Regions from separate parts of the Kitasatospora sp. NPDC101801 genome, predicted to be linked through region 3. Evidence: riboswitches for the same ligand, from Rfam matches in the RefSeq annotation. Region 3 holds a riboswitch; each other region holds the start of a gene.

Region 1 (7,690 bases), on a different contig from region 3:
GCCGGACCTCCACCTGCCGGGCGCCCTGCTCCGCGCACCAGCGCTCGGCCCAGGCCCGCCCCTGCTCCACCGTCAGCTCGTGGATCCGGCCGACGGGCGTCCCGTCGTCGTCCCGTACCCCGACCGCGATCCACCCGGTGCCGTCGGTGGCCACCGTCCAGTCCTCGGACCCCTTCATTGCCCGCTCCAGCAGCGCCTGGGCCAGCGGCTCGGAGCACCCCGCCGCCCGGTACCTGGCGAGGGCCCGCTGCTCGAAGCCGTCCCGCCACCTGCTCTGTTCCACCACGACCATCGCGTTCATCCGGTCACCATAGGCCGACTCACCGTCGGGGCACAGGCCGTTTACGCTGGGCCCCGGGCGGTGGTTCGGAGTCGTCCCCGTGACGTGCGTGTCCTGATGAAGAGGTGTCAGATGGCCAGCGTGGTGAAGATCAACGTGTTGACGGTGCCCACCGAGATGCGGGAGACCCTGGAGCAGCGGTTCGCCTCCCGGGCCGGGTCGGTGGAGGGCTCGGACGGCTTCGAGTGGTTCGAGCTGCTCCGCCCGGTGGAGGGGACCGACCAGTATCTGGTGTACACCCGTTGGGCCAGCGAGGAGCACTTCAAGGCGTGGATGGAGGGCCCGATGCAGGCGGCCCACCGCCAGGGCCCGCCGAGCGCCGAGGGCGGGCAGCCGAAGCAGGCCGCCTCCGGTTCGACGCTGTGGTCCTTCGAGGTGGTGCAGTCCACCGGCCCGAAGCAGGGCTGATCCCGGTCGGGGACGCCCGGCCCCCGACCGGGGGTCAGGCGTCCTCGAAGCCGACCGGGGCGTCGAAGGCCGCGCGGCGGACCGAGCGGCGCAGGGCGCGGACGATCGGGCCGCCGACGGTGAGGCAGAGGACGGCGGTCAGCACCGCCCGGGGGAGGTCCCAGCCGAGCGAGGTGGCCAGGCAGTAGGCCAGGAAGTGGCCCAGGTTGGTGCCGAGGTCGGCGGCCGGGTCGAAGGACAGCGCCGGGGGCAGGCCGACGCCTAGGTAGGGCCAGAACTGAAGGTTCATCACGGTGCCGTAGGCGACCGCGGCGACGGCGCCGTAGCCCGCCAGCAGCAGGAGTTCGGCCCGGCCGCGCAGCCGGGCGGGACCGGGCAGCAGACCGGCGCCGAGGCAGACCCAGCCCATGCCGAGCATCTGGAACGGCAGCCAGGGCCCGATCCCGCCGGTCAGCAGGGCGGAGGCGAACATGGTGACCGAGCCGAGCACGAAGCCGAAGCCCGGGCCGAGCACCCGCCCGGCGAGCACCATCAGGAAGAACATCGGCTCGAGACCGGCCGTCCCCGCGCCGAGCGGGCGCAGCGCCGCCCCGGCGGCGGCCAGCACGCCGAGCAGGGCCACCGACTTGGCGTCCAGCCCGGAGCCGCCGTCCGAACGGCCCTCGGAGATCTGGGCGATCACCACGCCCAGCAGCAGCGGCATCAGCAGGGCGAACAGCCACGGTGCGTCGGTGGAGTGCCCGGCCAGCGCCGAGGAGGGGTCGGCGAGAAGTGGCCAGCCGAAGGCGACCGCGCCGATCGCGGTGATCAGCAACAGCAGGACGATCGAGCGGCCGCCGAGCGGCACCGGCCGCGTGAGCGCCTTCACGCCGGGTCCTGCAGGGCGGTGGCGACCTGGGAGACAGTCAGCCAGGGCAGCGGGGCGAGCACCTTGGCCACCTGCGGGGCGAACACCGGGGAGGAGACCACCACGTCGGCGCTCGGGCCGTCCGCGACGATCTCGCCCTCGGCCAGGATCACGGTGCGGTGGGCGAGTTCGGCGGCGAGTTCGACGTCGTGGGTGGCCAGCAGGACGGCGTGGCCCTCGGCGGCGAGTTCGCGCAGCACGGTGACCAGCCGGGCCTTGGCGGCGTAGTCCAGGCCCCGGGTCGGCTCGTCCAGCAGGATCAGGTCGGGGCGGGCGGTGAGCACCACGGCCAGTGCCAGGGTGAGGCGTTGGCCCTCGGAGAGGTCGCGCGGGTGCAGCGCGTCGTCGATGCCGGGCAGCAGCCGGGCCACCAGGGCGCGGCAACTGCCGGGCACCGAACCGGAGTCCTGGTCCGCGCCCGCGCACTCGGCGGTCACCGTCTCGGCGTACAGCAGGTCGCGCGGCTCCTGCGGGACCAGGCCGACCCGGCGGATCAGCTCCTTGGGCCTGGACCGGTGCGGGGTCAGCCCGGCCGCGTCGACCGTGCCGGAGTCCGGCTTGTACAGGCCGGCCAGGGCACCGAGCAGGGTGGACTTGCCCGCGCCGTTGCGGCCCATCAGGGCGGTGATCTCGCCCGGGCGGACGGCGAGTTCGACCCCGCGCAGCACCGGGTTCGGCCCGCGCTTCAGGGTCAGCCGGGAGACCACGGCGATCGGTGCGGTGGTGACCGGCGGCACCACCGGCGGGGTGCGGCCGTCCAGCGCGGCCCGCAGCGGGGCGGCCCGGCGGCGGGCGTCCCGGACCGACAGCGGGAGCGGGGACCAGCCGGCCGCCCGGCCGAGCCCGACCACCGGCGGGTAGACCGGGGAGACCGCCATCAGCTCGGCCGGGTCGCCGAACCGGGCCGGCCCGTCCGGGGTGAGCAGCAGCACCTGGTCGGCGTACTGGACCACCCGCTCCAGCCGGTGCTCGGTCATCAGCACGGTGGTGCCGAGGTCGTGCACCAGCCGTTGCAGCACCGCGAGCACCTCCTCGGCGGCGCCGGGGTCGAGCGCGGAGGTGGGTTCGTCCAGCACCAGCACCTTGGGGTGGCTGGTGAGCACCGAGCCGATGGCGACCCGCTGTTGCTGGCCGCCGGAGAGGGTGGAGAGCGCCCGGTCGCGCAGCTCGGCCAGGCCGAGCAGGTCCAGGGTGTCCTCCACCCGGCGCCGCATCACCTCCGGGGCGATGCCCAACGACTCCATGCCGTAGGCGAGTTCGTCCTCGACGTTGTCGGTGACGAAGTGCGCCACCGGGTCCTGGCCCACCATGCCGACCAGGTCGGCGAGTTCGCGCGGGCGGTGCGCGCGGGTGTCCCGGCCGTCGACGGTGACCCGGCCGTGCAGCACGCCGCCGGTGAAGTGCGGCACCAGGCCGTTGACCGCGCCCAGCAGGGTGGACTTGCCGACCCCGGACGGGCCGACCACCAGGCAGAGCTCCCCCTCGGGGACGGTCAGTTCGAGGCCGCCGAGCACCGGCGCGGCGGCGTCGTGGTACTGGACCGACACCTGTTCGAAGACGATCACGGGCGTTCTCCGGGACGGGGCGGGGCGGGGGCGACGAAGGCGGGCAGCAGGCCGAGCAGCACGGCGAGCGCGGGCAGCAGCGGGAGTTCGGGCGCGGTGGGCGGTACGGCCGGTGGGTTGAACGCGCCGGGGTCGCGGCCGGCGAGCCAGATCAGCAGCGCCGCGACGGCCAGCCCGGAGCCCGCCACCAGCCACTCCCGCCAGGCCCACGGGTCGGGCCGGTAGCGGGTCCTGACCGACCGTCGGCCGCCGAGCAGCAGCCCGCCGCCGAGCGCGGCCAGCCCGGCGAGCAGGACCGGCAGCGCCCAGCGCGCGGTGCCCTCGGTGAGCAGGCCGTAGCAGGCCACGCAGACCGCCGCCAGCCCGGCCAGGGTGAGCGCGCCGATCGAGCGGGTGACCCGGCGCGGCAGGTCGGCGGTGCGGCCGAAGCCCCGGCTGTCCATGGTGGCGGCCAGGCTGACGGACCGTTCGAGGGCGGACTCCAGCACCGGCAGCCCGACGCTGAGCAGCGAGCGCAGGCCCCGGTCGGAGCGGCCGCGCAGCCGGCGGGCCGACCTGATCCGCCGGACGTCCGCGACCAGGTTGGGGGTGAAGGTGAGCGCCACCACGGCGGCCACCCCGGCCTCGTACAGCGCGCCGGGCAGGGCGCGCAGCAGCCGGGCCGGGTTGGCCAGCGCGTTGGCGGCGCCGACGCAGATCAGCAGGGTGGCCAGCCGCAGGCTCTGGTAGAGCGAGAAGAGCAGCCCCTCCAGGGTGACCGCGCCACCGATCCGCACCCCCTGCGCCCAGTCCGGCAGCGGGAGTTGGGGCAGCGTGAAGAGCACGTGGGTGCCGCCGACCCCGGAGCCGAGGAAGACCGTGAAGAGCAGCCGGACGCCGAGCACCACCAGCGCCAGCCGGACGAAGGCGGCGTACGAGCGGGCCCAGGGCTCGGTGCTGCGGCGGGCCGCGACCACGTAGCCGGAGACCGCCACGATCAGCAGGAGCAGCAGCGGGTTGGTGGTGCGGGAGGCCGCCGCGCCGAGCCCGATCGCCCAGAGCCACCAGGCACCGGGGTGCAGGTGGCGCGGGCCGATCGCGGAGCGGGTCGAGCGGACGGGGCGGGCGGGCCGCAGCCGGCCGGTGGTGGGCACGGGTGACACCTCAGGAGTCGCGACGGCGCCGAGCCTGCCAGACCGCGCCGGCGGCGAGGACCACGATCACCGCACCGCCTGCCAGCAGGCCGACCGACGGGCCCGGACTCCCGCCCTTGGCACCGGAGTCGGCCCCGGCCCCGACGGTGTCGCCGCAGCCGGCGCGCGGGTAGCCGGCGATCGCGCACAGGATGCCGCCGGAGTCGTAGCGCAGCGGCGGGGCGACGGCGGCCAGCACCTCGGCGGAGCTGGCGGCGGTGGGGACCGCCGCGCAGGTCGTCCGGGCGGCCGGCGGGGCCTCACCGGCCGGTGCGTCGGCGGCGGTGCCGAAGTCCAGCACCACGGCGATCCGCTTCTTCCCGGCCTGGGCCGGCACGTCCGCGCAGACCGCGCCGAAGTCGCCCGCCGCGGTCGGCCGGGCGGCGCCCTGCCCACCGTCGGGGCTGACCGCGAACCGCCAGCCGTCCACCGCGCCGTCCGGCGGCACGTACACCACCGGGCCCTGCTGCTGGTAGGCCCAGGCGCTCTCGGACCACTTCCAGAACGACCAGTAGCGGTAGCCGGTGGCCTGCGCGGGTGCGGCGAGCAGGAACGGGAGCAGCAGGGCCAGCACGGCGGCGACGGCCGGGGCCACCGCCGCCCGGGGGAGCGGGAGGGTCACTTCTGCTCGTCGCCCTCGGACTTGCCGCCGTCGGTCTTGTTCGGGCCACCGGCGGGCCGGCCCGCGCGCTTGCGCCGGAGGCTGAGCAGCAGGCCGCCGCCGATGCCGACCAGCAGGCCGATGCCGACCAGCCAGACCGGCGAGATGCCGTTGTCGTCGTCCGCCCGGGTGGCCCCGCTGTCGTTCCGGGCGTCGGTCGCGGCCGCGGCGGCCGGGACGGACTTCGGCGCCGGGCCCGCGTCGATCAGCAGCTGGACCGTGTTGGTGCCGCCGAAGTGGTACGGGTCGAGCTGGACGGCCTCGGCGGTCAGCAGCATCAGCGCGGCGGCCGAGGCGTCGGTGCCGGACTTGCCCTTGGCGGCCCAGTCGTGGCCGTTGCCGGCCAGCCATTCGGCGGCGGGCGCGGCCGTGGCCGGGCGCCCGGACTGGACCAGGCCGAGCACGGTCCAGGCGGTCGCGGTGTAGTCGGGGGTCGCGGCGGCGCCGGGCATGGTCTGCATCAGGTGCTGCCCGTTCGCATCCAGCTGGGCGGCCAGGTACGAGCCCGCCGCCTCGGCGGAGTCCGCGTGCGGCACGGTGACCGTGGCGGTGGCGCAGTCCAGCGGCTTGGGCGGGGTGTCCACCCGGTTGGTGTTGGTGACCGGCAGCTTGCCGCCGGCCGCGGCCAGCAGCGCCTGCGAGCCGGCCAGGTCGTTGGCCTTGAGCGAGCCGTCCGGGGACGGCTGGTAGGCGAACGCCCCGCGCTGCTCGGCGGGTGCGGCGCAGCCGAGCTGGAACAGCGCCAGGCCGTCGTAGGCGTTCTTGCCGTTCCTGGTCACCGCGGCCGGGTCGATGTTGGCGGCCAGCAGCGCGTTGACGGCGAGCCCGGTGGAGTTGGCGTCGCCCGGGGTGCCGGGGTTGAGCGGCCAGCTGCCGTCCGCGTTCTGCACGGCCTTCAGCCAGTCGGAGCCGCGGGTCACCTCGTCCCGGTGCCCGCCGAGCTGCTGGAGCGCCTGGATCGCCATCGCGGTGGCGTTGCTGTCCTCGGCCTTGGGGTCGCAGGCCACCGAGGGGTCGGACCGGAACGGCGCCCAGCCGCCGTCCGCGCACTGCTGACCCGTCAGCCAGACCACGGCCGCGTCGGACGGGACGACCTTGACCGAGCCGAGCGCGGTGAGGGCCAGCGACTGCCGAAAGACGCCGTCGTACGTCGGGTCACCCTTGCCGTAGAGCGCGGCCGGGGCGGCGGCGGGCGTGGGGGTGGGGGTGTCCGCGAAGGCGGGGACGGCGGCGGCGCCGGTCAGCAGGGCGGCGGCCAGCGCGGCTGCGCCCGTGCGGGCGGTGGTGAGCATGAGGGTCGACGTGCCTTTCGGTGAGCGGAGCAGCGGCCCGAGGCGGGCCGCCCGTAGACCTCGACGGAGCCGGGTGCCCGGCACTGCCGCTCGCTCCCCGGCGGGCATCCCGACTGTGACGGTTGCGTGGTCAGCGCCGGAGTCGCACCGGCTTCCCCCGCACGAGGAGCGGATGAAGTTGTTGATCCTGCGTCCAAGACTCTAACCGTCCGACCGGACTCCCCCCGGCCGGACACGGTCCGGGGGCTCCGGGGACCGGAACCGGTACCAGTTCTTCCGGCCGGAACGGGACGGACGCGCTCCGGTACCGGCCGGGCGTCAGAGCACCAGCAGCCGGGCGGCGGTGTGCAGGTCACCGCGGACCTCGGCGAGCGAGGCGCGGCCGGAGAGCCAGGCCAGCAGGGTGGCGTGCCAGGTGTGCGCGATCACCCGCAGCGCGGCCTGCTGGGCCGGCGACGGGGTGGGGCCGAGCTGCGCGGCGTCCAGCACGATGGCCGAGGTGACGGCCGAGACGGCGTCCACCTCGGCACCGACCGAGCGGTCGGCGAAGGACAGCGCGCGGACCATCGCCTCGGCGAGGCGGGGTTCGCGCTGGAGCGCGTGGAACGCCTGGGTGAGCGTCTCGGCCACCCGGCCGGCCGGGTCCTCGCCGGTCGGCGGGTGGCGGCGGACCTGCTCGTGCAGGTGCTGGAGCTGCTCCTGCATCACCGCCACCAACAGGTGCACCTTGGACGGGAAGTAGCGGTAGAGGGTGCCGAGCGCGACCTCGGCGGTCTCCGCCACCTCGCGCATCTGGACCGCCTCGTAACCGCCCCGGGCGGCCAGCGCGGTGGCGGCCCGCAGGATCCGGCGGCGGCGTTCGGCCTGCCGGGGGGTGAGCCCGGTTCCGAGGGCGGCGGTGGTGGTCAAGGGGGCTCCCTGAGCGCGCGCGTGGGTGACCGGATCGAGGCGATTCAACCACGGGGTGGGAAATGAGGACACGTCAGCGAGAGGGTGCTCCGAGAGTTATGTCACAGTGAACGCCGGGTGGGCGGGCTCCGCGGACGGGTCAGAATGGAGCCCTCCGGTACCGGCGTACTCGTGAGTAGCACTCTGCGGGGGCGATCTGCCGCCCTCGGGTGCGGGCCGGTATCGTCAGGGTCTCTCATTGTTCGATCAGCCCAATGACGAGCTCCACCATCATGAAACGTGATCTACTTTCCCGCCGCCGCGCAGGCCGGGGAGTAGGGGACAGGAGCCCCGGATGACCGCGCTGCCGCCGCGACCGCTGCGGATCGCCCTGCTGTCCTACCGGGGCGACCCGTACTGCGGCGGCCAGGGCGTCTACGTCCGGCACCTGTCCCGC
Region 2 (7,690 bases), on a different contig from region 3:
CTGATCCGGCAGGCGGCCGCCGAACCGGCGGTGACCGTGCTCCGGGCCACCGTCAGCCCGGACAACACGGCCTCGCTGGCCACCGTCGCCGCCTTCGGCCTGGTCCACGTCGGCGAGCAGTGGGACGAGGAGGACGGCCGCGAGCTGATCTACGAACTCCCCACCCCGGCGGCGTAGTCGGCGGCGGCCCGGACGAACCGTGCGGCGAGTTCGGGTGCCCCGGCCCAGTGCAGGTGCAGGTACGAGGCGTGCACCGAGCCGCTCACGAAGCCTTCGGTGCAGGCCCCGGCCGGGCCCCGCCAGCCCCAGGCGGGCGGCTCGCCCGCGCCCGGCTCGCAGACCGTCCGGTGGAACTCGTGCCCGCGCAGCCGCGAGCCGGTCGGCGCCAGCACGCTGTCGGTGAGCGCGACCGCCTCCCGGTAGCCCAGGGTGAGCCGTTCGGTCATCCGGGCGGTGGTCGGCAGCACGCCGCACATCGGCGCGCCGTCCAACTCCTTTCCCAGGTACAGCAGTCCGGCGCACTCGGCGCTGACCGGCGCCCCGGCGGCGGCCAGCGCGGCGATCGAGGCGCGCAGCCCGGCGTTCGCGCTGAGCTCCTTGACGTACATCTCCGGGAAGCCGCCGCCGATCACCAACCCGGCCGCGCCCGCCGGGAGTTCCGGGGCGTGCAGCGGGTCGAACGGGACCACCTCGGCCCCCGCCGCCGCCAGCAGCTCGGCGTTCTCCGCGTACGAGAAGGAGAACGCCGCACCGGCCGCCAGCGCGACCCGGGGCCGGCCGGGCACCGGCTCCACCTCGGCGGCGGCCGACCACGGCTCGGCGTCCAACGGCGGTGCGCTGCGGGCCAGTTCGAGCAGCGCGTCCAGGTCGACCGAGGCGCCGATCAGCTCGCCCATGTCCCGGACCGCGCGCAGCGCGTCCGCCGACCGCTCGACGGCCGGGATCAGGCCCAGGTGCCGGGACGGCGTGGCGACGGCGGCCGAACGCCGGACGCAGCCGAGCACCTGGACCCCGCCGCCCTCCTCCAGCGCCTCCCGGAGCAGCTGCTCGTGCCGGTCCGAGGCGACCCGGTTGAGGATCACCCCGGCCAGCCTGACCTCCGGGTCCCAGGAGGCGAAGCCGTGCACCAGCGCGGCCACCGAGCGGGACTGCGAGGAGGCGTCCACCACCAGCACCACCGGCGCCCGGAGCAGCTTGGCGACATGGGCCGTGGAGGCCAGTTCGCCCCGCCCGGCGGCGCCGTCGTAGAGCCCCATCACGCCCTCCACCACGGCCACGTCGGCCCCGGCCGCCCCGTGCAGGAACAGCGGGGCGACCCGGTCGGGCCCGCACATGAAGGCGTCCAGGTTGCGGCCCGGGCGCCCGGCGGCGAGCGCGTGGTAACCGGGGTCGATGTAGTCGGGGCCGACCTTGTGCGGGGAGACCGCCAGGCCACGGGCGGCCAGCGCGGCCATCAGGCCGGTGGCCACGGTGGTCTTGCCCGCGCCCGAGGAGGGCGCGGCGACGACGAGACGGGGGATGTTCAACGGACTACCACTCGATACCGCGCTGGCCCTTGCGGCCGGCGTCCATGGGGTGCTTCAGCTTGGTCATCTCGGTGACCAGGTCGGCCAGTTCGAGCAGCTCGTCCTTGGCGTACCGGCCGGTGATCACCACGTGCTGGTTGCCGGGGCGGTTGCGGAGCACCTCGACCACCTCGGCCACGTCGACCCAGCCCCAGTGCATGGGGTAGGTGAACTCGTCCAGTACGTAGAAGCGGTACGTCTCGGCGGCCAGGTCGCGCTTGACCTGCTCCCAGCCCTCCTTGGCCGCCTCCTCGCTGGACTCGACCATGTCGGCGGAGCGCTGGACCCAGGACCAGCCCTCGCCCATCTTGTGCCAGGCGACCGTGCCGCCCTCGCCGGAGGCGCCGAGCACCTTGAGCGCGTTCTCCTCGCCGACCTTCCACTTGGCCGACTTGACGAACTGGAACACCCCGACCGGCCAGCCCTGGTTCCAGGCCCGCAGCGCCATCCCGAAGGCGGCGGTGGACTTGCCCTTGCCGGGGCCGGTGTGCACGGCGGTGATCGGCTGGGTGCGGCGCTGACGGGTGGTCAGGCCGTCGTCGGGGACGGTCTCGGGCTTTCCCTGCGGCATGGTCAGGCGGCCTTTCGGATCGAGGCGGAGGAGGGCCGGTGCGCGTGCACCAGGGCGGCGACGCCCTCGGCCCTGAGGTCGTCCAGGGTGACGGCGGAGGCGTTCAGCTGGGCCGCCAGGGTGTGCGCCAGACCGAGCCGGACGTGGCCGGACTCGCAGTCCAGCACCACGCTCGCCACGCCCTGGGCGGCCAGCAGCCCGGCCGCCCGGCCGGCCTGCGGCAGCGCGTCCTTGCCGCCGGTGGCCCGGCCGTCGGTGACCACCACCAGCAGCGGGCGGCGGTGCGGGTCGCGCATCCGCTCCACCCGGAGCGTCTCGTGTGCCCGGAGCAGCCCGGCGGCCAGCGGGGTCCGTCCGCCGGTGGGCAGCTGTGCCAGCCGGGCCGCGCCGACCTCGACCGAGGAGGTCGGCGGCAGCGCCAGCTCGGCGCCGCTGCCCCGGAAGGTGATCATGCCGATCTTGTCCCGCCGCTGGTAGGCGTCCATCAGCAGCGAGAGCACCGCGCCCTTGACGGCGGTCATCCGCTGCCGGGCCGCCATCGACCCCGAGGCGTCCACCACGAACAGCACCAGGTTGGACTCCCTTCCCTGGCGCACCTGTTCCCGGAAGTCGTCCTTGCGCAGCACCAGCGCCCTGGAGTCCCGTCCGCGCGCCGCCTGGTGCGGTGCGGCGGCCTGCAGGGTGGCGCTCAGGTGCAGCCGGCTCAGCGGGCCCTGCGGCCGGCGCGAGCGGATGGTGTGCCCGCCGTCGGTCTCGGCGGGGGAGCGGCGCCCCTGGGCGCCCTTGCCGGTGCCCGGCACCTTGAACAGCCGGGTCCGGTACGGCTCCCCGGCCGAGGCCACCGGGGCCTTGCTGCCGCCGCCCTGCGCCTGCGACGGCAGCTCCGGCTCCCCGGCGGGCTCCTCGGCGGCCGACGGGCCGTCCGGGGCGTCGCCCTGCGGTTCGGGGGCGCCGCCGCCGTCCGGGCCGCCGTCGGGGTCGGGGTCGGGGCCGTCGTCCTCCGGGCCCTCGGCGTGCTCGTCCAGGGTGCGGTCGAGCTGCTCCTCGTCCAGCCCGGGGGCGTCGAACGGGTTGCGCCGCCGACGGTGCGGCAGAGCCAGCTGGGCGGCCTTGCGGACGTCCTGCTCGCTCACCTCGGTCCGGCCCTCCCAGGCGGCCAGCGCGACGGCGGTCCTGGCCATCACGATGTCCGCGCGCAGCCCGTCCACCTCGAACGCCGCGCAGACGGCGGTGATCTGACGCAGCGCCACATCGGGCAGCAGCACGCTCGGCAGCAACTCCCGGGCGGCGGTGATCCGTTCGGCCAGCTCCCGCTCCTCGGCCGCGAACCGGGCCGCGAAGCCGTCCGGGTCGGCGTCGTACGCCAGCCGGCGGCGGACCACCTCGGCCCGCTCGCCCGGCTCCCGGGTGGCGGCGATCTCCACGGTGAGGCCGAACCGGTCCAGCAGCTGCGGCCGCAGCTCACCCTCCTCCGGGTTCATCGTGCCGACCAGCAGGAAGCGGGCCGCGTGCCGGACCGAGACGCCCTCCCGCTCGACGTACGAGCGGCCCATCGCGGCGGCGTCCAGCAGCAGGTCCACCACGTGGTCCTGGAGCAGGTTCACCTCGTCGATGTAGAGCACGCCCCGGTGCGCCTTGGCCAGCAGGCCGGGCTCGTACGCCTTGACGCCCTCGGCCAGCGCGCGCTCCAGGTCGAGCGAGCCGACGATCCGGTCCTCGGAGACGCCGACCGGCAGCTCCACCAGGTGCGCCGGGCGGCGGTCGCCTCCGGCCGGGGTGTGCGGGCCGTCCGGGCAGCCCTGGTCGGGGGAGGCCGGGTCGCAGGAGAACCGGCAGCCGGGCACGGTGTCGATCGAGGGCAGCAGCCCGGCCAGGGCCCGCACCATGGTCGACTTGGCGGTGCCCTTCTCGCCGCGCACCAGCACCCCGCCGACGGCCGGCGAGACGGCGTTCAGCAGCAGCCCGAGCCGCAGGTCGGCCATGCCGACGATCGCGGTGAAGGGGTAACGCACGTCGGTCATCGGTCGGTCTCCGTAGCTCGGGGCGCCCCGGGTGGGACGAACGGCAGGTGGGCGGGCGCGCCGCCCTCGATCAGCTTCCACAGTGCGTCGGTGTCGGCGTGCTCCTCGATCAGGTCGCCCAGCCGGTCCAGGCGTTCCTCCCGGGCGGCGGCGAACGAGGTGTCGGGGGCCGGGACGAAAGCCCGGCCCGCCTGCTCGGCCACCTCGCGCAGCAGCGCCCGGCGGAAGCCGTCGTTCTCCAGCGCGCCGTGCCAGGTGGTGCCCCGGACCGAGCCGACCCGGCAGCCGTCCAAGAAGGGCTCCCCGCTCTCGACCGTCACCACGCCGTGGTGGATCTCGTACCCTTCGACCCGCTCGCCGAAAGCCTCGCCGACCGGTCGGGCCAGCACCTTCTCCCGGCCGAACACCACCCGGGTCGGCAGCAGGCCGAGGCCCTGGACGGTGCCCGCCCTGGACTCCACCTGATCCTCGATCACCTGACCGAGCATCTGGTACCCGCCGCAGACCCCGAGCACCGGCCGGCCGGCCGCCGCCCGCGCCTTCAGCACCGGCTCCAGACCGCGTTCGCGCAGCCAGGCCAGGTCCGCCACGGTGGCCCGGGTGCCGGGCAGCACCACCAGATCCGCGTCGGCCAGCTCCTCGGCCCGGGTGGCCCAGCGGACCAGCACCCCGGGCTCCTGGGCCAGCGCGTCCAGGTCGGTGAAGTTGGACAGCCTCGGGAAGCGGACCACCGCGACCCGCAGCACGTCGGCGCCGACCGGGCCGCGCACCGAGCCCCGGTCCACCACGGTGGTCAGGTCGAGCGAGTCCTCGGCGTCCAGCCACAGCCCGGACAGCATCGGCAGGGTGCCCAGTACCGGACGGCCCGTCAGCTCGCGCAGCATCTCGAGCCCGGGCGCCAGCAGCCGGGCGTCGCCCCGGAACTTGTTCACGAACCAGCCCGCCACCAGCGCCTGGTCCTCGGCCGAGAGCAGCGCCAGCGTCCCGTACATCGCGGCGAACACCCCGCCCCGGTCGATGTCGCCGACCACCACCACCGGCAGCTTCGCCGCCGTGGCCAGGCCCATGTTGGCGATGTCCCGGTCCCGCAGGTTGATCTCGGCGGGGGAGCCCGCGCCCTCGCAGACCACCACCTCGTACCGGCTGCGCAGGTCGGCCAGGCACTCCAGGGCCCGCTCCAGCAGCACCGGCTTGCGCTCGCGGTAGTCCAGCGCGCCGACCTCGGCGATCGCCCGGCCGAGCAGCACCACCTGACTGCGGCCGTCCGCACCGGGCTTGAGCAGCACCGGGTTCATCGCCGCCTCCGGCTCCACCCGGGCGGCCTGCGCCTGCATCGCCTGCGCCCGGCCGATCTCGGCGCCGTCGGCGGTGACGAAGGAGTTCAGCGACATGTTCTGCGCCTTGAACGGCGCGACCCTGACGCCCTGTCGGGCCAGCCAGCGGCAGATGCCCGCGGTGACCACGCTCTTGCCCGCGTCCGAGGTCGTTCCGGCGACCAGCAGCGAACCGCTCACGACTTCCTCCACGCGTACAGGGCCCGGCCGGTCACGGTGACCGCCAGTGCCAGGACTCCGACCCGCCGGGACAGCGTGCAGGCCCGTTCGATGTCGTCGACCGTCACCGGCCGCAGCTCGCCGCCGAGCACCGGCCGGTGCTCGACCCGCTCCCCGTACCGCAGGGTGCCACCCAGCCGGACCCCGAGCGCCCCGGCGAAGGCCGACTCGGCCTGCCCCGCGTTCGGGCTCGGGTGTGACGAGCCGTCACGGCGCCAGACCCGCCAGGCGGTGGCAGGCTCGGGGGCCGCCGCCACCGTGAGCAGCGCGGTCAGCCGGGCCCCCGGCCAGCCCGCCAGGTCGTCCAGCCGGGCCGACGCCCAGCCGAACCGCAGGTGGCGCGGGGAACGGTGCCCGACCATCGCGTCCAGGGTGTTGACGGCCCGGAACGCGAGCAGGCCCGGCGTACCGGCCAGCGCGCCCCAGGTGAGCGCGTTCACCACGGCGTCGGCGGTGTTCTCGGCGACCGACTCCACCACGGCCCGGGCGATCGCGGGCCCGTCCAGCGCGCTCGGGTCCCGGCCGCACAGGTGCGGCAGCCGCTCCCGGGCGGCCGCGAGATCGTCCGCCCGGAGCGAGCGGCCGATGGTGCGGGCCTCCCGGGTCAGCGAGGTGCCGCCCAGCACCGTCCAGGTCGCGGCGGCCGCCAGGCCGGCCCGGGCCAGCGGCGCCCGGCGCAGGGCCCGTTCGGCGAGCACCGCCCCGGCCGCGACGGTGCCCACACAGGCGGCGGTGTACGCGGCCCCGGCCGCCCGGTGGTCACGCCAGAGCCGGCCCTCGAGCCGGGACGCGGCGGAGCCGAAGACGGCGACGGGGTGACCCCGCCGGGGATCGGCGAACCTCGCGTCGGCCAGGTACCCGGCGACGGACCCGAGCAGGAAGGGGAGCGCGGGGGTCAGTCGGCGCACGACGGGGGCGGGTCGGCTCGGTTCAGGGCTGCCGGCATGGGCGTGCGTGTCCTCACTCAGGGTCCGCGCCCTGGATCGACGTACCGGGGGCGAGAGTCTCCTGGCTTCCGGGTCGGACACACCCCCGGGCCTTCCAACAGCCGCATCGGCGGGCCGTCGTGACCATGGGTCGAGGGTGCTCCCCGGTGACAGTGGCGGGACCGCGCCGGACTCGCACCGGCTTCCTCTGTTTGCCTCCGTTTGGCTGAAAGATCCCATCACGTGGCCGGACCGGCAGTCAACAAAGGGTGCGGAGGGCTTGGTCACACGTCTGTTCGCCCCACCGCGCGGGGCGCTCCCGGGCGGGTGAAGCTGGCCCTGGCGCGGCGTGGGTCCGCGACCGGACTGGAGGACGGTCATGACCGATCTCGGCAAGCTTCTCGGGGGTCTGCTCGGCGGCACGGGCGGCGGTGCCGCCGGCGGCGGGGGGAACCTGCTCGCCCTGCTGCTCGGCGCACTCGGCAGCGGCCAGGGGGCGGCTGGCGGTCTCGGCGCACTGCTCCAACAGCTCACCCAGGGCGGCCTCGGCTCCCAGGCCCAGTCCTGGGTCGGCACCGGTGACAACCACCCGGTCTCCGGCGCGGAGCTCGCCGCCGCCCTGCCCGACCGCGAACTGGACGCCCTGGCCCAGCAGTCCGGCCTCTCCCGCGACGAACTCACCCAACGCCTCGCCGCCCAGCTCCCCACCGCCGTCGACCAGCTCACCCCCACCGGCGAAGTCCCCACCCCGGCCACCCTCGACGAGCTCTTCGGCAAGCAGAACTGACGCCCCGCTCCGCCGCGCGGGCGCACGTGGTGCACCACCAGGGGCTCGGAGCTGTGCTGTTGTGCGGCTCCGCCGCATGGGCGCCGCCGACCTTTTGGCAGGTGCTTCGGAAGAGTCAGGGGCTCGGGGAACTGCGACGCCGGCCTTTGCAAGGTGATCGCTGCGTGGGTGGTCAGGGACTTTCGCAGTGACCCGAGCGCCAGATCTCCTCGCAGTTCCCCGAGCCCCTGGGTAGTTGACGGCTGGGCGCCTGCCTACGGCGCAGCC
Region 3 (7,690 bases):
TGCTCCGCGCCGACCTCGGCCAGCGCCCGCGCGCAGCCCACCGCCTCGTCCGGGCCCGGCCCGCCGAAGCCGCGCCGGTGCGGCAGCCGGCCCATCCCGACCACCTCGGCGACGGTGAAGTCGAACTCCGCCACCGTCTCCTGCGGCAGCGCGCCGACCCGGAGCGCGCCCTCCCGGGGCGTCAGGCCGTGCAGGTCGTCGCCGTCCAGCCGGACGGTGCCGGCCACCGGGCGCAGCGCCCGGTAGACGCACCGCAGCAGGGTGGACTTCCCGCTGCCGTTCGGCCCGACCAGGCCGAGCACCTGCCCGCTCGCGGCCCGTACGGTGACCTCGTGCACCAGCCTGGTCCCGGCCAGCTCGACCGAGACCTCCTCGATGTCGACCCGCATCAGCGTCCCCTCCCCCGGGCGGCCATCAGCGGCCGCCGAAGCTGTAGCTGCGCCGCCGCATCAGCAGCAGGAAGCACGGCACCCCGAGCACGGCGGTGACCACCCCGACCGGCAGTTCGGCCGGGGCCAGCAGCAGCCGGGAGACGATGTCCACCCAGACCAGCAGCACCGCGCCGAGCAGCGGAGCCACCGTCAGCACCCGCCGGTGGTCGGCCCCGACCAGCATCCGGGCCAGGTGCGGGACCATCAGCCCGACGAAGCCGATCGCTCCGCTGACCGCGACCACCGTGCCGGTGACGGCGGCGGTGACCACGAACAGCGCCCGGCGCAGCCGGGCGGCGTCCACGCCGAGCGCGGCGGCGGTCTCGTCGCCCATCGCCAGCACGTCCAACTGCCCGGCCGAGTACCGCAGGTAGCCGAAACCGGCCAGCACGGTGCCGGCCGCGATCGGGACGGCGGCCCAGGTGGCGCCGCCCAGGCTGCCGAGCAGCCACATCATCGCCGTCCGGGCCGCCTCGCCGCGTTCGGCGGAGAACACCATCAGCGAGGTGACGGCGGAGAACCCGTACGCGAGCGCGGTGCCGGTGAGCACCAGGCGCAGCGGGGTGAGGCCCTCGGCGGTCCTGGCCACCGCGTAGACCAGCACCATGGCGGCCAGCGCGGAGGCGAACGCGGAGGCGGAGAGCGCCCAGACGCCGAGCGAGGCGAACGCGCCGAGCAGCAGGACGGCGTTGGCGCCGACGGCCGCACCGGAGGAGATCCCGAGCACGAACGGGTCGGCGAGCGCGTTCCGCACCATGGCCTGGACGGCGACGCCGGTCACCGACAGCCCGGCCCCGACCACGGCCGCCAGCACCGTCCTGGGCAGCCGGATCTCCCACACGATGGTGTAGCCGGCCAGTTGGTCGGCGCTGATCCGACCACCCGTCAGACCGGCCCGCAGGTACTCCACCACCGCTCCCCAGCCGATCCCGGACGAGCCCAGCGCGACGCCGCAGACCAGCGAGACCAGCAGGGCGACGGCCAGCCCGGCGGCCAGCACCGGGGTCCGGGCGGGCGGGTGGGCGGCGGCCTTCGGCGTCGGTGCGGCTACGGCGGTGCTCACGGCTGCCTTCGGTCGGGCCGCGGGCGTACGGGACGACGCGCCGGGGCCGCCCGGTCGGCGCGGACCTCGGGTCCGAGCGGGCGTGCCGTGCCGCATCCCCTCGCAGTCCGCGGCGAGTTGTCGGGAGGTCAGCGCCGCCGAGGGCGATCGGGCTCACGGACCCTCAGGGGCCCGTCCACCGTTGCGGGTCAGCGCCGGACTTCCACCGGACTTTCCCCTCGGGACGCTCTCGCAGCATAACAACACCGCCCGCCCCGGTAAGGGTCCAACAGCTGTGGTGCCCGGCACACCCGCGCGCTCCCGCCGACCCGGTCGAGCGGGCGCACCCGCTACCGGGTCTCCTCCTTCTACGACCTGGACGGCAGCCGGCCCGACGCCTGGCGCTGCCTGGTCGAGGTCCAGGACCCGGACCTGCCCGCCGACCCGTCCGGCTAGCGCTGACGGTCCGTCATCGGCACACCGTCCGGCGGCGACTGCCTCCTCGGCACCCCTTCCGGCAGCGTGCACGGATCGCCATGCTGGGCACCATGAGCGAAGCCGAGGACGGCGGCGTCTTCCGCTGGGAGACCTACCGAAGCAAGTACGAGGGGCAGTCCGACCGGGGCGACTACGTAGTCGTCACCGTGGGACACGTGCTGACCGTCGGGGCGGTGGCGGTCGCCGCGCCCTGGGCGGCCCTGGTGCTGGGCGGGATCCTCGCGACGTTCTGGGGCGTGCTGCTGGTGCCGCCTTGGCTGCGCGAGCGGAGGGCCGTCGAGTGGGCCGAGATCCGGCCGGGGCCCCCGCCGGTGCTCGTGCTGGTGCGGGTCGACGGCCGGGAGAGCAGCCACCCCCTCGACTCGGTCGGCCGGCTACAGCTGATCCGTACCGGGCACCGGTCCATGGACAATCCCGACGGCGGCCAGCGGGTGCTCGAACTGCAGGTGGGCGGCAAGGTCCACCGCACCCGGGCCGCGTTCGACCATCCGGAGCACGACCCGGGCCTGCTGGCGGCGGAACTGCGCCGGGCCTGCCCCGGTGCCGTCGTGGCGGAGTACGCGGACCGGAGGACGTGGGTGTCGGACAGCGAGTGATCGCCCCACCGCACTCAGGTCAGTACGGTGCTGCGCAGCAGGTGACCGCGCAGCGCATCCTGGTCGATCTCGACGCCGAGGCCGGGGCCGGTCGGCACGGCCACCGTTCCGTCCTGGGCGCGGATCGGCGGCTGCACCACGTCCGTGCGGAAGTACCGGTCGGAGCCGGAGAGGTCACCGGGCAAGGTGAAGCCGGGCAGCGCGGCCAGGGCGAGGTTCGCCGCCCGGCCGATGCCGAACTCGTGCATCCCGCCGCACCAGACCGGCACGCCCGCCTGCTCGCACAGGTCGTGGACGGCGCGGGCCTCGGTCAGACCGCCGAGGCGGGAGACCTTGATGTTGACGATCCGTCCGGCCCCCAGGGCGAGCGCGGTCCGGGCGGTGTGCACGGTGGTGACGGACTCGTCCAGGCAGACCGGGGTGGCCAGTTCGCGCTGCAGGCGGGCGTGCGCCAGCAGGTCGTCGGCGGGGAAGGGCTGCTCGATCATCGCCAGGCCGAGACCGTCCAGCTCCCGCAGCACCGCGTGGTGCGAGGGGTGGTCCCGGTAGGCGCCGTTGGCGTCCACCTGGAGCGGGGTGTCCGGGAAGCGCTCGCGGACGGCGGCCACCGGGGCGGTGTCCCAGCCGGGGGCGATCTTGAGCTTGACCCGCCGGTAGCCCTGCGCCACGTACCGCTCGACCTGGGCGAGCAGCTCCTCGACGCCGGGCTCGATGCCGAGGCTGACCCCGACCGGGACGGCGGCCGCGGTGCCACCGAGGGTGTCGGCCAGCGAGCGGTCCTGCCGGCGGGCGAACAGGTCCCAGCAGGCGATGTCCAGCGTCGCCCGGGCGAACCGGTTGCCCTGGATGTGGCCCCAGGCCGTCGGCAGGTCAGTGGGGTGCTGCCAGGCGACGCCCAGCAGGGCCGGGGCGAAGTAGTCGGTCAGGGCGTTCCAGCAGCTGCGGAGGTTCTCCGGCCCGTAGAACGGGTCGGTCGGGCTGGCGCACTCCCCCCAGCCGGTGGCGCCGTCCTGGTCGGTGACCCGGGCCAGGATGTGGTCCAGGTGGTCCTTGCGGTGACTGCTGGTGGTGAACGGGCGGAGCAGCGGCAGCCGGACCACGAACAGGTCGACGCGCACGATCCGGATCGCGTCGACGACCGTCCCGGGTGCGGGTATGGCGAGGGGAAGGGCGGGTGAGACCAGCAAGAGTTCTCCGAGGTCGGGGGAATCGGGGGCGGGCCGGGGTGCGACCGGGTGACCGGCCCTAGCTGCGGTCGGGCTCACCGGCGGACCGGGCGGCCGTGATCGCGGCGCGCAGCACCGCCCGGTCGTCGAAGGGCAGGCTCACGGCGCCGATCTGCTGGCCGCTCTCGTGGCCCTTGCCGGCGATCAGCACGGTGTCGCCGGCCACCGCCCGGGCCACGGCGGCGGCGATGGCCTCGGCCCGGTCCGGGACGACCAGCAGCTCGCCCCGATCGGCTGCGGGCACGGCGGTGGCCCCGGCGCGCATGGTGGCCAGGATCGCCAACGGGTCCTCGGACCGGGGGTTGTCGGTGGTCAGCACGGCGGTGTCGGCGAACCGGGCGGCGACCCCGCCCATCACGGACCGCTTGGCGGTGTCCCGGTCCCCGCCGCAGCCGATCACCAGGTGCAGCCGTCCCGGGGTGACCGCCCGAAGCGTCGTCAGGACGGCCTGCAGCGCGTCGGGTTGGTGGGCGTAGTCCACCATCGCCAGGTACGGCTGCCCGGCCTCGACCCGCTCCACCCGCCCCGGTACGCCGGTCACCGCACCGATCCCGGCCAGCACCCGGTCCAGCGGCAGGCCGGCCGTGACCAGGGCCGCGACGGCGCCCAGCGCGTTGGCCACGTTGTAGCCGCCGGGCAGCGCGATCCGGGCGTCCGCCCCGGCACCGTCGGGACCGAGCACCCGGAACGTCGAACCGTCCGCCCGCAGCAGGACGTCCACCGCCCGCCAGTCCGAACCGGGGTCGCCCTCGGCGGAGAACGTCACCACGGGCACCCCGGCCTCGCCCGCCAGCCGGCGCCCGTACGGGTCGTCGACGTTGACCACGGCGCGCCGGCAGCGTTCCGGGGTGAACAGGACCGCCTTGGCGCGGTAGTAGTCCTCCATGTCGGGATGGAAGTCCAGGTGATCGTGCGTCAGGTTGGTGAACACCGCGACGTCCAGCACCAGCGCGTCCACCCGGCCCAGCCGCAGCGCGTGGCTGGACACCTCCATCGCCAGCGCGTCCGCGCCGCGCTCCGCCAGCACCGCCAGCAGCGCGTACAGCTGCGGCGCCTCGGGGGTGGTCAGCTCACCGGCGAACCGTTCGGCACCGAGCCGTCGCTCCACCGTACCCAGCAGGCCGGGGGCCCGGCCTGCCCCGACCAGTCCGCCCTCCAGCAGGTAGCAGGTGGTGGTCTTCCCGTTGGTGCCGGTCACCCCGAAACTCAACAGGCCCTCCGCCGCCCGCCCGTAGAACCAGCTGGACAGCTCCGCCAGCCGCGACCGCAGCCCGGCCACCACCAGCACCGGCACCCCGCACCCGCCCAGCCGCTCCGCCGCAGCCGCCTCCGCCAGCACCGCCACCGCCCCGGCCGCCCGCGCCGCCCCCACCGCCTCCCGGACCTCCACCCGGCTGTCGGGGAGCACCACGTACAAGTCCCCCGGCAGGACCGCCGAGTGACTGTGCGTGATCCCCGTGACCGGGACGTCACCCGAAACCCCTGGAACACCCAGGAGCCCGGCTATCCGTTCGAGCGGGACGGTGTGCGGGCGCTCCGGACGAGGCAGGAGCACGGCGGGGGAGCTTTCGATTTGTGACACGCCCCTGACGTTATCCCTACGAACGGCCCGCGCGAACACCGATCACCCCGAAGGCCCGCCCGGGGAACGCGGAACTCCCTGCCCCACCTCGCCGTTGGCGCTGCGGGAGGGTGAGGCGATGAGGACGCGTAGGAAGGACCGGCACGTACCGGGCCCCGAAGAGCCCTGGAACGAGATCGTCCCGGGCCTCTGGATGGGCGGGCACATCTGGACCGACTGCCTCGGGGACCTCCAGTCCGTGGTCGTCGGCTCGGAGTTCGACCTGGTGGTCAGCCTCTTCTCGGCCCCCGGCCACGGCCCGTCCCCCGAGGTGGAGCACCTGGTCGGCACGATGCCCGACGAACCGCTCACCGCCGCCCAGCTCCGCACGGCCGCTTCGCTCGCCACCACCGTGGCGGGCGCCGTCCGCGCCGGCCGCACCGTCCTCGTCCGGTGCCACTCCGGCTACAACCGCTCAGGCTTGGTGGTCGCTCAGGCCCTGGTCGACACGGGCCACGACGTGCACGACGCGATCACCCTGATCCGGCGCCGCCGCTCCCCCGCCGCCCTCCACAACGAGACCTTCGTGCAGTACCTCACCACCGGCCTCCACCTGGCCGCCCAACTCAGCGACCTGACCGCCCACACCTGAACCATCCTTCCCCTCACCGGAGTTCAGCCGGGCGGTGGCAGGCCCCGCTACCGGGTGGCGCGGGCGAAGACGGCGCGGGCGGGGGTGCCGTCCGGCCAGCGCCAGCCTGCGACGACCTGGCCGAGCACGGCGTCGCCCGGGAGTTCGGCGGCCTGGTCGGCCAGCGGTCGCAGGACCTCGACGGTCTCGTAGCTGAAGGGCTCCCCGGTGGTGACCGGGTGGACCGTGACGGTCGGGTCCGGGGTGTCGCTCTCGCTCTGCTGCTGCGGCACCGCGTTGCCGCTCAGCAGGGCGGCCAGCTCCGTCATCAGCACCGGGTCGCCGGTGCCGTGGTAGATCCACCGGGTGCCGAGCACGCCGTGCTCGGAGGTGCCGATCAGGGTCGGGCCGGTGCCGTTCGGGGCGCCCCGGTAGGCCAGCGGGACCAGGTAGGCCACCGGGTCGGGCCCGGCCGTGTCCACGACCACCATGAACTCGATCCCCACCTCGCCCTCGGGGTCGTCCAGCCGGAACCCACCGGCCCGGACCAGCTCCGGCGCCCGGCCCGCGCCCAGGTACCAGGACTGCTGCGGCAGCCACTCCGTGAGCAGCTCGAGCTTGCCGGGCTTCATGGTGGTGCGGTGGACGACGGCCATCGGAACTCCTTCACGCCGGGTGCCCTGCGAGGCTACCAGCGGTGCGCGGGCTGCGGCCCGATCCACCCTCCCCCGGCCAGGCCCTGACGGCTGATCAGCCCGAACGGCGGCCCTTGCGCCAGTAGAACAGCGCCCCGACGGCGGCGATCACCAGCAGCAGGGCGCCCGCGTGGTTGGGCTCGTTCTTCGGCTCGGGTGCGGCGCCCGGCGCGCCCGAGGCCGCAGGGTCGGCCGACGGAGCAGGGGTCGGGGCCGGGGTCGCGGCGGCGGCCTTGAGCGGGAGCCGCCACACGTCGCTCTGCTTGCCCTCGCTGCCGAACAGCAGCGAGTCGCCGTCCGCCGAGAAGGTCACCGACTCGCCCTGGCGCTGGAACGGGACGTTCACCGACTCCGGGGCGGTGATGGTGCCGTCCTTCCAGTCGTAGAGCTTGGCCCAGAAGTAGCCGCGCAGCACCACCTTGCTGCCGTCCGGGGAGAAGCCGCCGTCGGTGACCCAGGGGACGTCGGCGATGCTCTTGAAGGTGTTCACGGCGGTGGCCGACAGCGTCTCGGGACCCTGGTACAGGTGCCCCTGGTCCTTGTCGCTCTTGCTGGCGATGTACACCCGGCCGGTCACCGGGTGCACCAGCAGCGCCTCCGCGTCGCGCGGCCCGTCCGCGTACCTGACCCGGTAGCGGGTGGCCTGCACGGTCTGGTCGGTCAGCTGGGCGGGCTCGGCGAAGCGATAGAGCCAGACCTCGGGCCACTTGCCGTTGAAGTTGTCGCCGATGTCGGCCAGGTAGAGCTGGTTGTCCGGGCCGAGCGCGATCGCCTCGGCGTCCCGCAGGGTGACCCCGCGCAGCGTGACGGTGGCCAGCGTGCGGCCCTGGGAGTCGACCGCGAAGACGTACGGGCCGTCGTCGCTGTCGTTGTGGGTCCAGTAGACGCCGGGGTGCCGGCGGCTGGCGGCCAGGCCGCTGGACTCGGTGATCCGGGCGTCCTGCATCGTGAACTCGCGCCGTGGGCTGCCGTCGGCGGCCGCCGGGACGGCGGCCGGGCCCAGCACCAGC

The links. A riboswitch is a leader RNA that binds a small molecule or an ion and turns the genes downstream of it on or off. The one in region 3 is predicted to bind cobalamin.
Region 1: linked by a shared signal. The riboswitch ahead of ACIRPK_RS04665 (prenyltransferase/squalene oxidase repeat-containing protein) and the one ahead of ACIRPK_RS09850 (FecCD family ABC transporter permease) in region 3 are both predicted to bind cobalamin.
Region 2: linked by a shared signal. The riboswitch ahead of ACIRPK_RS11390 (cobalamin biosynthesis protein) and the one ahead of ACIRPK_RS09850 (FecCD family ABC transporter permease) in region 3 are both predicted to bind cobalamin.

The regions. Positions count from the first base shown of each region.
Region 1 covers NZ_JBIWML010000002.1:89,625-97,314, reverse strand. Annotated here, with positions in the region: gene ACIRPK_RS04695 (GNAT family N-acetyltransferase) at 1-301, opposite strand, end outside; gene ACIRPK_RS04690 (antibiotic biosynthesis monooxygenase family protein) at 413-748, shown strand; gene ACIRPK_RS04685 (ECF transporter S component) at 783-1,661, opposite strand; gene ACIRPK_RS04680 (ABC transporter ATP-binding protein) at 1,613-3,220, opposite strand; gene ACIRPK_RS04675 (energy-coupling factor transporter transmembrane component T) at 3,217-4,362, opposite strand; gene ACIRPK_RS04670 (SCO2322 family protein) at 4,364-5,014, opposite strand; gene ACIRPK_RS04665 (prenyltransferase/squalene oxidase repeat-containing protein) at 5,011-6,345, opposite strand; cobalamin riboswitch at 6,427-6,558, opposite strand; gene ACIRPK_RS04660 (TetR family transcriptional regulator) at 6,664-7,254, opposite strand; gene ACIRPK_RS04655 (glycosyltransferase family 4 protein) at 7,589-7,690, shown strand, end outside.
Region 2 covers NZ_JBIWML010000006.1:201,667-209,356, forward strand. Annotated here, with positions in the region: gene ACIRPK_RS11365 (GNAT family N-acetyltransferase) at 1-177, shown strand, start outside; gene ACIRPK_RS11370 (cobyrinate a,c-diamide synthase) at 150-1,526, opposite strand; gene cobO (cob(I)yrinic acid a,c-diamide adenosyltransferase) at 1,531-2,136, opposite strand; gene ACIRPK_RS11380 (putative cobaltochelatase) at 2,139-4,157, opposite strand; gene ACIRPK_RS11385 (cobyric acid synthase) at 4,154-5,671, opposite strand; gene ACIRPK_RS11390 (cobalamin biosynthesis protein) at 5,668-6,609, opposite strand; cobalamin riboswitch at 6,710-6,872, opposite strand; gene ACIRPK_RS11395 (YidB family protein) at 7,016-7,423, shown strand.
Region 3 covers NZ_JBIWML010000005.1:138,377-146,066, forward strand. Annotated here, with positions in the region: gene ACIRPK_RS09845 (ABC transporter ATP-binding protein) at 1-389, opposite strand, end outside; gene ACIRPK_RS09850 (FecCD family ABC transporter permease) at 415-1,494, opposite strand; cobalamin riboswitch at 1,619-1,740, opposite strand; partial or broken gene ACIRPK_RS09855 (short-chain dehydrogenase) at 1,831-1,929, shown strand; gene ACIRPK_RS09860 (hypothetical protein) at 2,022-2,567, shown strand; gene menC (o-succinylbenzoate synthase) at 2,582-3,754, opposite strand; gene ACIRPK_RS09870 (UDP-N-acetylmuramoyl-L-alanyl-D-glutamate--2,6-diaminopimelate ligase) at 3,813-5,375, opposite strand; gene ACIRPK_RS09875 (protein phosphatase) at 5,494-6,006, shown strand; gene ACIRPK_RS09880 (1,4-alpha-glucan branching protein) at 6,054-6,641, opposite strand; gene ACIRPK_RS09885 (hypothetical protein) at 6,736-7,690, opposite strand, start outside.